4 regions of the Pseudomonas sp. RGM 3321 genome follow, and region 4 is predicted to be linked to each of the others. Evidence: predicted binding sites of a transcription regulator. Region 4 holds the regulator's gene; each other region holds the start of a gene.
What was found. Region 4 encodes FliA, which starts transcription of late flagellar genes. Its sites were predicted from a motif close to CTAAAGTTTNNNNNNNNNNNGCCGNTAA; they were not measured.
Positions count from the first base shown of each region.

Region 1 (3,087 bases), on a different contig from region 4:
GTGAGCATGCTCTCGGACTCCTACACGGCTATCGGGCAGGGCGCGATGCCGGTGATCATCTTTCTGGTGGTGGCGGTGATCTTCCACATCGCTTTGCGTTACACCAAGTACGGCAAATACACCTACGCCATCGGCGGCAACATGCAGGCTGCGCGTACTTCCGGGATCAACGTCAAGCGCCACCTGGTTATCGTCTACAGCATCGCCGGGCTGCTGGCCGGGCTGGCAGGAGTGGTTGCCTCGGCACGTGCCGCAACCGGGCAGGCCGGGATGGGCATGTCTTATGAACTGGACGCTATCGCTGCCGCAGTCATCGGCGGCACCAGCCTGTCCGGTGGGGTAGGACGAATTACCGGCACTGTGATCGGTGCGCTGATTCTCGGCGTAATGGCCAGTGGTTTTACCTTTGTTGGCGTAGATGCTTATGTTCAGGACATTATCAAAGGCCTGATCATTGTAGTGGCGGTGGTAATCGATCAATATCGCAACAAGCGCAAGACCAAGCGCTGATTTCAATCATCTGCATCAAAGGGCCTTTTCAGGCCCTTTTGTGCGTTGGATGTTGCAGGAACCGATTGGCTGTCAGCAGGTCAGAGCCTCATCAAGTAGCATGCTGGCCGGGTCTTTCGCCCGCATTTCAAGGGTTTTACGGCAATTGTTGTACAAAAACCCTTCAATTGTGTTGCCGAGCCCGCTAGCCGGCCTTAGACTGCCGCCCCTCGTAAATTGAGTGCCAGGTGGCGCTTGGAGATTATTGGTTTGCACGGCAACGTCAAGCCGCTCCTCAATGCACGTTTTTTTATAGAGAAATAAATGACAAAGGAAAAGTTGCTGGCCATGCCGGCCGATGACTACATGAACGCCGAGCAGCACGCTTTCTTCGTCGAGCTGTTGCAGGGCATGAAGGTCGAGATCCACGAGCGAATCGAGCAGAGCCGTATTGCGATCGAGAGCCTGGACACGCCTGCCGACCCTGCAGACGCCGCTTCGGTTGAAGAGGAGCGTCACTGGCTGGTCAATGTGATCGACCGCGACCAGCGCATGCTGCCCCAGTTGGAAATGGCCCTCTCGCGTATTGCCGATGATACCTTCGGCTGGTGCGATGACAGCGGTGAGCCAATCGGCCTGAAGCGTCTGCTGATTAGCCCGACCACCAAATATTGCATCGAGGCGCAAGAGCGCCACGAGCAGATCGACAAGCACCAGCGCCAAGCCTGATACGCAGGCAGCAGCTGAGTGACCGAACCGGGAGGCAAGCGATCGCCTCCCGGTTTTGTTGTGCCCGGAATTTGTCGAAAACGTATTGCTCGCTACGACCAACGGTGCATGGCATAAGGCCGTTATCTAGCGTTTAATAAACGTAATAATGATAAATACCGATGGGGTGACGCAGCATGGCCGAGAACCTATCCATGGCAGCCGGATTACCACTGGCCGATGCTCGCGGCGCTGCGTCGAAGTGGTGGTTGCCGGCGGTGCAAAGTGTCGTGTTGTGCCTGTTGTTCGCCGCTATGAGCGTTATCGGTTTGTCTCTCTATATCGTCATTCCCGCAGCGCTGCTGGTGGCCTGGCTGCCGCTTTTGTTGCGCAGAAGGCAGCCGGGCTCGCAAGTCGAGGCAAGTGACAGTGATATCACGCTGCTGACTCGCGACCTGTCGCGCACCACCAGCCACAACGCACTGTCGGCCGCTCAGGTGGCATTTTCCGTCGGGCAACTGGCAGGCAAGGTGCAGTCGCAGCTGGGTGCTGCCGGACAGATAGTCAACAGCGCCGAGCAGATGATTGCGACCGAGCAGCAGACTGCCCAGTTGAGTCAACAGGCGTTGGTTGCAGCCAGCGAGGCGCGCCAGCGCAGCGAATCGGGAAGCAGCGTTCTGAATGAGTCCATCGAGCGCATGCACCTCTTGAGCAAGCGTGCTGTAGGCAGTCGTGAGCTGATCGAGGCGCTGAGCCAGCGCAGTGAAGAAATCCAGCGTGTGACGCTGGTCATTCAATCTATCGCCAGCCAGACCAACCTGCTGGCGCTCAATGCGGCCATCGAAGCCGCCCGGGCAGGTGAGCACGGGCGCGGTTTCGCGGTGGTCGCTGACGAAGTACGCGGGCTCGCGGGCCGTACCGCCAGCGCCACCGGGGAAGTCGGGCAGATGGTGGCCGATATCCAGCAGCGCACCGCTCAGGTGGTGGAGCAGATTCGCGAGCTGTCTTCTGACCTCGATGTGGGGGTCGAGCAGGTCGAGCTGACCGGCCAGCACCTGGGCAACATCGCCCGGCTTGCAATTGAGGTGGAAAGCCAGGTCAGCGAAATTGCTCAAGGCGCGAGGAGCAATCAGGACCAGTTGGCCAGCCTGTTCGATGCTGTCGAGCACATGCGCAGTGATCTTGCCGTCAGCGATGAACAAACCCGGCAACTGGCCAAAGCCGCCGTGCAGATGGAGGGGCAGGCCGAGACCATCAGTCAGCGGCTGGCTCAGGTCGGCCTGGATGAATATCACCAGCGTATCTACGACCTGGCTCGCGAAGGGGCGCGGCTGATCGCGGAAAAATTCGAGGCTGATATTGTGCGAGGGCACGTCAGCCTGGATGACTTGTTTGATCGCAACTACAAACCCGTTCCCAATACCTCACCCACCCGCTTTACCACGCGTTTTGATCGCTACACCGATCAGGTCTTGCCAGCATTGCAAGAACCGCTGCTCTCGCGCCATGAAGGTCTGGTATTCGCCATTGCCTGCACGCAGCAAGGTTATGTGCCGACGCACAACAACGCTTTCAGTCAGCCTTTGACAGGTGATGCGACGGTGGACAACGCGCGTAATCGAAGCAAGCGCAAGTTCGATGACCGTACCGGCATTCGCTGCGGCAGCCATCAACAGCCTGTCCTGCTGCAAACCTACACTCGCGACACCGGCGAGCTGATGCACGACCTGTCCGTGCCCATTATGGTCAACGGGCGACATTGGGGTGGTCTGCGCCTTGGGTATAAACCGCAAAGCCGCTGATTCTGCAATCAGGCGGCTCAGGTTAGATAAAGTATTAAATAACCTGCCCGGTTGGTTTTTCTGTTAAGTGAAACTGCGGGTTCTTGAA
Region 1 covers NZ_JALHBH010000116.1:51,488-54,574, reverse strand. The annotation lists gene RGM3321_RS19285 (ABC transporter permease) at 1-510, shown strand, start outside; gene RGM3321_RS19280 (TraR/DksA C4-type zinc finger protein) at 814-1,218, shown strand; gene RGM3321_RS19275 (methyl-accepting chemotaxis protein) at 1,395-2,999, shown strand.
Region 1: a site for FliA is predicted at 1,317-1,344, ahead of RGM3321_RS19275 (methyl-accepting chemotaxis protein). Genes of this name have one in related genera too.

Region 2 (3,087 bases), on a different contig from region 4:
CGCCGCCAGCAAGACCAGCGATATCGCGGCAAAGGCCGGTGTTCCCAAACCCAACGTCTATTACTACTTCAAATCCAAGGAAAACCTCTATCGCGAGGTGCTGGAAAGCATCATCGAGCCCATCCTGCAAGCGTCGACGCCGTTCAATCCTCAAGGTGTACCGGCCGACGTACTGAGCAGCTATATCCGCTCGAAGATCCAGATTTCCCGTGACCTGCCCTTTGCCTCGAAAGTGTTCGCCAGCGAGATCATGCACGGCGCCCCGCACCTTACGTCAGAACAGATCGAACAGCTCAATGGACAGGCGCGGCACAATATCGAATGCATTCAGGCCTGGATCGACAGCGGGCAGATCGCCCCGCTCGATCCCCATCACCTGATGTTCACCATCTGGGCCGCGACCCAGACCTACGCAGATTTCGACTGGCAGATCGCAACCGTCACCGGCAAGGCGAAACTGGAGGACGCTGATTACGAGGCCGCGACCCGGACCATTCTCAGGCTGGTGCTCAAGGGTTGCGAGCCGGATTGCTGACTCCCCCTGCTTTCCTGCAGACGCAAAAAACCCGCCGAAGCGGGTGGTTTTGCAACATGACCATTCCGACATCCTGTCAGTAGCCTCCTGGCAATGGTCGATCTTCCCTGATCGCTGCGGCGTTCCTTCGCTGCAGCTGTTGAATTGGATCCTACATTCACTCCGGGCCAGTCGATAGAGCCAATCGCGCCTGTTGGTGTAAGCCTTTCGCTATACCCGTGTAGGTCTGTAAAAAAATGTGACTGTCATCTCATGTTTGGTCATTATGCGCCGAGAAGCTTAAAAGGCTCTGCATCGCGCGCTGCGCGGCTCGGTTGCCATAAAAAGAAAAAATAATGCACGGGATGACGATCATGAGTATGCGCAGTTTTTCCATCAGCCGCCGTCTGTGGCTGATCCTTGTGGTTTCAGTGCTGATGCTTTTTGTTTTGTCGGCGACCCTGCTCAGACAGATTCATAACGATCTGTATCGGGCCAAGGCCGAAAAAACCATGCATGTGGTCCAGACCGCCAGCGGCATACTCACCTACTACCAAGGGCTTGAAGCCGCGGGCAGCATGACGCGCGAAGCCGCGCAACAACAGGCCCTGAAAGAGATAAAGGGCCTGCGTTACAGCCAGAACGACTATTTCTGGATCAACGACCTGCGCCCGGTGATGATCATGCACCCCACCAATGCCAAGCTCGAAGGCCAGGATATATCGACCATCAAGGACCCGGACGGCTTTGCGGTGTTCAACGAAATGGTCACGCTGGTCAAAGCCAAGGGTGCCGGAATGGTGAATTATCGCTGGCCCAAACCAGGTGCCAGCGAGCCGGTGAAAAAGACCTCCTACGTGCAGCTGTTTCAACCCTGGGGCTGGATTCTGGGCTCGGGCGTGTATGTGGATGACGTAGCGGCAGAATTCAAAACCCAGCTATGGAACGCCGGCATTTTCATAGCAGGCATCGTGCTGGTCATGGTCCTGCTGCTGGTCATGATCGTGCGCAGTATCGTGCGACCGCTGAGAGCGGCGGTCAGTGCGATGGCCAACATCGCCAGTGGCGAAAGTGACCTGACCCGCACGCTGGAAACCCACGGCAAGGATGAAATCACCGAGCTGGGCGTTCACTTCAACGCCTTTGTCGCCAAGCTGCGCAATGTCGTCGGCCAGTTGCAGAATTCGGCCGTGGCGCTGGGCCAGGCCTCGACGGATCTGGGCAGCAATGCCGAGCAGGCGCAGAAACGCAGCGAGCAGCAGTCCCAACAAATGGACCTGGTTGCCACTGCGGTCAACGAAGTGACCTATGGCGTACAGGACGTGGCCAAAAACGCCGAGCATGCCGCCAACGAAATGCGTGATGCCGAGTCACAGGCGCAGCAGGGTCAGGTCAACATCGATAACAGCCTGCGCCAGATCGGGCACCTGTCCGCCACCATTGGTCAGGCCGTTGAAGTGATGCAGAGTCTGGCCGGCGAGAGCACACAGATCGGCAGCGTACTGGAAGTCATCAGTTCGATTGCCGAGCAGACCAACCTGCTGGCACTGAACGCCGCCATCGAAGCGGCACGCGCAGGTGAACAGGGTCGTGGCTTTGCCGTGGTGGCTGACGAGGTACGTCTACTGGCCCAGCGTACCCAGAAGTCGACCGCAGAAATCCAGGCCATGATCGAACGCCTGCAAAAGCATTCCGACGCGGCAGTCAAGGTAATCGGCGACAGCAGCCGCTCCTCGCAACTGACCATCGAGCAGGCCAACCAGGCAGGCCAGAGCCTGACGTCCATCAGTCAGGCGCTACGCAACCTCAACAGCCTGAACACCTCCATTGCCAGCGCGACTCTGCAACAGACGCATGTGGTGGACGACATCAACCAGAACGTGACACAGGCCGCGCAACTGTCCCAAAGCACCGCACTGGCCGCTGAACAATCGACTTCGGCCAGCCTGCACCTGCGCAACTTGAGCGAAGAACTGAACGGGCTGCTGAAGCAGTTCCGGGTTTAAATCTGCATTGCGATGGGGTGCACGGAACCTAGTGCGCCTCTTGTTGCCTGACACCTGCTTGATCAATCGCTCATTTAGCTGCTTATTTATTGCAGGGGGTCACATGCGCACACTGGAATTGGCAGGCAGAACTGTACCAGTGCTGGGTCAGGGCACCTGGCACATGGGTGAAAAAGGGCACCTGCGCTCGGCAGAAATTGCTGGCCTTTGCCTGGGTATCGAACAGGGCCTGACCCTGATTGACACCGCCGAGATGTACGCCGACGGCGCTGCCGAAGAGATCGTCGGGCAAGCCATCGCCGGGCAACGCGACAAGGTATTCGTGGTCAGCAAGGTCTACCCGCACAATGCCAGCCGTAGCGGTATCCCGGCTGCATGCGAAGCAAGCCTGCGCCGGATGAACACCGACTACATCGACCTTTATCTGCTGCACTGGCCGGGTCAGTACCCACTGACCGAAACCGTCGAAGCCTTCGAACGCTTGCAGGAAGCGGGTAAAATCGGCGCCTGGGGCGTTTCCAACTTTGATGTCCCGGACATGATCGAGCTGAACAACCCGCGTTGCGC
Region 2 covers NZ_JALHBH010000107.1:133,189-136,275, reverse strand. The annotation lists gene RGM3321_RS12570 (TetR/AcrR family transcriptional regulator) at 1-535, shown strand, start outside; gene RGM3321_RS12565 (methyl-accepting chemotaxis protein) at 889-2,520, shown strand; gene RGM3321_RS12560 (aldo/keto reductase) at 2,624-3,087, shown strand, end outside.
Region 2: a site for FliA is predicted at 785-812, ahead of RGM3321_RS12565 (methyl-accepting chemotaxis protein). Genes of this name have one in related genera too.

Region 3 (3,087 bases), on a different contig from region 4:
CACGGTCCGGGTGATGCTTTCCAGTGACGTACCGGCCCTGCGCGTCAACTCGACACTGCTGTCTGTCAGCGTGCGGCTGCCGAGCATGATGCCCGACACCTGACGAGTGCCGTTCTGCAGTGCAGCAACCAGGCCCTCGATTTCTTCGGTGGACTGCTGGGTTCGTTGTGCCAGGCCACGAACCTCATCGGCCACCACGGCAAAACCGCGACCGGCTTCCCCGGCACGCGCAGCCTCGATAGCTGCGTTGAGTGCCAGCAGGTTGGTCTGCTCGGCGACGGCCTTGATCACATCCATGACTTTGCCGATCTTGTCGCTTTCCTGCTCCAGCACGTTCATCGCGTCAGATGAGCGCACCACCTCGGCGGCCAGTCGCTCGATCTGCTGGATGGCTTCGCCGACGACCTTGTCACCCTCACGAGCCTGCTTGTCGGCATCGGAGGCAGCAACGGACGCCTGCTCGGCATTGCGTGCCACTTCGTGCACGGTGGCCGACATTTCATGCATGGCGGTCGCCACCTGATCGGTCTCGACCTTCTGGCTGTTAACCCCGGCGCTGGTCTGCTCAGTAACCGCCGACAGCTCTTCGGCAGCGCTGGCAATCTGCGTAACGCCGTCGCGAATACCGGAAATCAGCTCGCGCAAGGTTGCGCCCATGCGCTGGATGCCCTGCTGCAATACGCCCAGTTCGTCACGTCGGGTGACTACTTCCGTATGAGTCAGGTCGCCAGCAGCGATGCGCTCGACAATCGCCAGCGTATCGCGCAGCGGCCGGGTGATCTGACGGGTAATGACAATGGCCGCAAGAATGCCCAGCAACATGACCAACAGCACGCAACCGATCTGCAGATTACGCGCCTGAGCGGTGTCATCCTTACCCATCTGCATCTGAATGCGATACAGCTCTTCGCCCAGTTTGACGATGGCAGCTCCTTGGGAAGTCAGGTCCTTGCGCACGCTCGCAGCAGTCTGAGTAGTGGCCTTGAAAGCGTCGACCGAGCTGCGGTAGCTGTGAAGAGCGCTTTCAAACTGGGCAATCTGTTCGCGATTGGCAGCGCCAAAAGTGGTTTTGAGCCTGTCCAGATGACTGATCGCGGTATCCAGTTGCTGAAAAGCTGCTTTCTCGGTCTTGTCATTGGGATTGCCGGTATAACCACGTACTTCGTAGCGAACCAGAATCAGGTCTTGCCTGGCGGTAGTCGCCAGTTGGACCTGATCGAAACGCGCCGGGTCCGCAGGATCGATCTGCATGACGGCATCGTTCAACGAGTCGACAGCCCGCATGGCAACCATGGCGTTGGCGGTCATGTCATTACGCACTTTGGCACCAGCCTGAAACGCAGCGCGCATGCTGTTCAACGAGGCTTCATAGTCACGGGTGACATCGGCCAGTTCGCGCAGAGGCTTGAGGTTGAGCGGGTTGTTGAAGCTGATGAGCAGTGATTGCTGCTGCGCCTTGAAGACATCCAGCTTGCTCTGCATGTTTTGTGCGGCGGTTTCATCGCCATCAGTCAGCATATATTGCAGGCGCGCGACACGCAGATTGGTCAGGTTATCACTCAGCTCCGTGATATCGCCGATTCTGTCAGTACGATTGATGAGTTTATCGAGGCTGGTCCAGCCGACGAGTGCGAGGATGGCAGTGAAGAAGAGAACGATCCCAAAGCCCAATGCCAACTTCATGTTGACGCTGATGTTCGCAAAACTGCTGTTCATAAAATCTCCTGAATATGCTTTTTGTGCGCAACGAAAGAGCTGAAGATTTGTTTTTATGGACAGCAAACCCGCGCGCCAGAGCTATCGGCCGCAGAAGAGCAAAACTTGATCAAGAAAAGGCAATCAGCGCCCGGGCGCTGACTGAGGCAGGGTGAACCGGGAGGCTGCAAGCCCCCCGATCCGGTCAGGCAACCAGCTTGAAACGCGCTACGACATTGCGCATGTCGGTAGCGACCCGTGCCAACTCTTCGGCAGTGACCGCGTTGTTGTCGATGCCCAGCATCAACGTCCCGGAGCTGTTGCGAATCTCCATGACATTCCGGTTGATGTCCTCGGACACCGCATGCTGTTGCACCGCAGCGCTGGCAATCTGAGTGTTCATCTCGACGATACGCTCGACGCCCTGGCTGATGCTCGACAGGCTACCAGAGGCATCGCTGGCGGCACTGATGCACGCTTGAGCCTTTTGCTGGCCGGCCTGCATTTGCTGCACGGCAGCATCGGTAGCACTTTGCAGTTGCTGAATGATGTTGCGGATTTCTTCGGTCGACGCTTGAGTGCGCGAAGCCAGCGTGCGCACTTCATCAGCGACCACAGCAAACCCGCGTCCCTGCTCGCCAGCCCGAGCCGCTTCAATGGCAGCATTCAGGGCCAGCAAGTTGGTCTGATCGGCAATCGTACTGATGACCTGAATAACGCCACCAATCGACTGACTGTGCAGAGCCAGCGCCTGGACTTTCTGGGCGCTGACTTCCACTTCTTCAGCCAGAGCCTGAATGGTCGAGTGGGCCTGATGCATGATGCGTAGCCCGTTACGCGAGGCGGTGTTCGCTTCATCAGCAGCCAGCGCAGCACCTTCGGTGTTCTGTGCTACGTCGGCCACGCTTGTGGTCATCTCATTGATGGCCGCCGCCACTTGCTCGGTTTCAGCTTGTTGCGCGTTCATCGACTGCTTGGCCAGACCGATAGAGGTGCCCAAGCGGGCAGCTACATCAGACAGCTCGTATGACGTGCGGTCCATGTGCGAAATGGAGCTGGCGAATGCTCCGGCCATCAGGTTCAGACCGTTGGCGATGTCAGCCACTTCGTCCTTGCTGCTCACCTGTACACGGGCGCTCAGATCACCGTCGGCCAGACGACGGGTGACGCCCAGCAGGCCATCGATGGTCCGGCGCAGAGCGCGGTAGATGCTGAAGAACGCATAGAGCAGCAGCAAGCCCATGATTACGCACATGGCAATCACGACTTCGCGTTGCAGCAGCAGCGCACTGTAGCGCGTATCCAGTTCACCCTGAAGCGCACTCTGAATTTCGTCCTGGGCCTTATAAAGCCCGGTGACCACAGCGTTACCGCGCGCGCTCAGCGCCTGCC
Region 3 covers NZ_JALHBH010000118.1:230,731-233,817, reverse strand. The annotation lists gene RGM3321_RS22515 (methyl-accepting chemotaxis protein) at 1-1,716, opposite strand, end outside; gene RGM3321_RS22510 (methyl-accepting chemotaxis protein) at 1,901-3,087, opposite strand, start outside.
Region 3: a site for FliA is predicted at 1,798-1,825, ahead of RGM3321_RS22515 (methyl-accepting chemotaxis protein). Genes of this name have one in related genera too.

Region 4 (3,087 bases):
TCATCCTGTCCGGATACGACGTCTTCACGTTTATCGGCATGAATCTGCGGACCTTCACCCTTGGCGAGATGTTTTTTAGGATCTTTTTCAGCAAGGATGGATTGTTCGTCATGTTCGATGCCGGCGAAGCGATCGACATGGCTGGCCATGAGCACCAGCTTGAGCAAATTACCCTCTACTTCGGTCACCAGTTGCGTGACGCGCTTGATCACCTGACCGGTGAGGTCCTGGTAATCCTGAGCAAGCAAAATATCGTTGAGATGCCCGGAAACCCTATCGGCCTCCTGCTCGGTACGCGTCAGAAAACCATCGACGCGCTTGGCCAGTTCACGAAACTCTTCGGCACCGATTTCGCGACGCATGAAGCGTCCCCAGTCTTCGCTCAACGCCTTGGCGTCGGAACTCAGACCATTCATGAGCGGCGTGCTTTCCTCGACCAGATCCATCGTACGGTTGGCCGCGTTCTCGGTCAGCCTGACGACGTAGGACAGACGCTCGGTCGCGTCCGTGATCTGCGACACCTCTTCGGCCTGAGGCATATGCGGATCAATGTGGAAATTGACGATTGCACTGTGCAGCTCACGAGTCAGCTTGCCCACTTCCTGATAAAGGCCGCGGTCGCGTGTCTGGTTGAGTTCATGGATCAGCTGCACAGCGTCACCGAAGCGGCCCTTTTCAAGGCTGGTGACGAGTTCCTGCGCGTGTCTCTTTAAGGTCGACTCAAAGTCGGCCATTGAATCATTGTTATCCATAGCGCCCTCGCGGCATGCATCAGCTATTGACGCGTTCAAAGATCTTTTCGATCTTCTCTTTCAGCGCTTGAGCCGTGAACGGCTTGACTACATAACCGTTCACCCCGGCCTGGGCAGCTTCAATGATCTGCTCACGCTTCGCTTCGGCAGTAACCATCAGTACAGGAAGGCTCTTGAGACGCTCGTCCGCACGGACCTGACGCAACAAGTCGATACCGGTCATGCCAGGCATGTTCCAGTCCGTCACCAGAAAGTCAAAGGCACCGCTGTGCAGCATCGGCAATGCGGTCAGACCGTCATCCGCTTCAGATGTGTTGGTAAACCCCAGATCACGCAACAGATTCTTGATGATCCGCCGCATCGTTGAGAAGTCATCAACGATGAGGATTTTCATGTTCTTGTCCAATTCGACCTCCAAGCAGTCTTTAACGCGTTCAGCACCTGAACACGCTGTTCACTCAATACTGGCACAGCACACCCCCAGCTATACGAAACGACGACGGGCTTGGCACAACGACAGTCAAGACTGCGACTAAAGCCCATCGAGACATTGCCCGACAGGCCCTTGCCTGGTCTATCCTGCTACCACGTAACGCTTTGCACAGCCGGCATGCAGACAACGCACGACAAACGTCGCGCACTGCCGTCAACGCGCTCGCCACTCCCCCAAACGCCCCCGCAAACGAGCTGCGCACTGGCTGTGTAACTGACTGACCCGAGATTCGCTGACCCCAAGAACCTCTCCGATTTCCTTGAGGTTCAGCTCTTCGTCGTAGTACAGCGCCAACACCAGACGCTCACGCTCTGGCAAATTAGCAATTGCATCGGCCAACGCTGCCTGGAAGCGCTCGTCTTCCAGGTCGCGCGACGGCTCAAGCGAACCGCTTGCGCCATCCTCATGCAGCCCTTCGTGATCGCCGTCCTGAAGCAGGTCGTCGAAACTGAAGAGGCGGCTGCCCAAGGTGTCATTCAAAATCCCGTAATAATCATCAAGACTCAACTGGAGTTCGGCCGCAACCTCGTGATCTTTAGCGTCACGGCCGGTTTTAGCTTCAATTGCACGAATTGCGTCACTGACCATTCGGGTATTGCGGTGCACTGAGCGTGGTGCCCAGTCGCCCTTGCGCACTTCGTCCAGCATCGCACCACGAATGCGAATGCCGGCGTAGGTCTCGAAACTCGCACCTTTGGTTGAATCATATTTGGTGGAGACTTCAAGCAGACCGATCATGCCGGCCTGGATCAGATCCTCGACCTGCACGCTGGCCGGCAAGCGCGCCAGCAGATGATAAGCGATACGCTTGACCAATGGCGCATAACGCTCGATCAACTCGTATTGCGAATTACGGGAAGCCTTGCTGTACATCTGGTAGCCGCTCGCAGTCATTGCACAGGCCCTGCACTGGTCTGGTGAACGAGTCGCTCAACGAAGAACTCGAGATGACCCCGCGGATTGGCTGGCAACGGCCAGGTGTCAACCTTCTGGGCAATGGCCTTGAACGCCAGCGCACATTTGGATCGCGGGAATGCTTCGTAGACGGCGCGCTGTTTCTGTACGGCCTTGCGCACGCACTCGTCGTACGGCACGGCACCTACATACTGCAGCGCGACATCAAGAAAACGGTCCGTCACTTTGGTGAGTTTGGCGAACAGATTGCGCCCTTCCTGCGGGCTCTGCGCCATGTTGGCCAGCACCCGGAAGCGGTTCATGCCATAGTCGCGGTTGAGCAGTTTGATCAGGGCGTAGGCATCGGTGATCGACGTGGGCTCGTCGCACACCACCAGCAACACTTCCTGAGCGGCGCGCACGAAGCTGACCACCGATTCGCCGATACCGGCAGCCGTGTCAATCACCAGCACATCAAGGTTGTCGCCAATCTCGCTGAACGCCTGGATCAGACCCGCATGCTGGGCCGGGGACAGATGCACCATGCTCTGGGTGCCAGAGGCGGCAGGCACGATACGCACCCCACCCGGCCCCTGCAACAGGACGTCGCGCAACTCGCAACGGCCCTCTATCACATCGGCAAGTGTACGTTTAGGCGTCAGCCCAAGCAGAACGTCGACATTGGCCAGACCCAGATCGGCGTCCAGCAGCATGACGCGACGGCCAAGCTCGGCAAGGGCCAGTGAAAGATTCACTGACACGTTAGTCTTACCGACGCCACCTTTGCCACCGGTCACCGCGATAACCTGTACGGGATGCATGCTGCCCATGTTATTTCTTTACCTTGTCTTGCGTAGACCGAAACCACATCGAGGGCTGCACGTTCGCAAATGAACACCACATGGCAGACCGTTGACGCAGGGACATTCCAATAATATCCATCACTTA
Region 4 covers NZ_JALHBH010000095.1:47,158-50,244, reverse strand. The annotation lists gene RGM3321_RS05970 (protein phosphatase CheZ) at 1-752, opposite strand, end outside; gene RGM3321_RS05965 (chemotaxis response regulator CheY) at 772-1,146, opposite strand; gene fliA (RNA polymerase sigma factor FliA) at 1,399-2,139, opposite strand; gene fleN (flagellar synthesis regulator FleN) at 2,136-2,969, opposite strand; gene flhF (flagellar biosynthesis protein FlhF) at 3,085-3,087, opposite strand, start outside.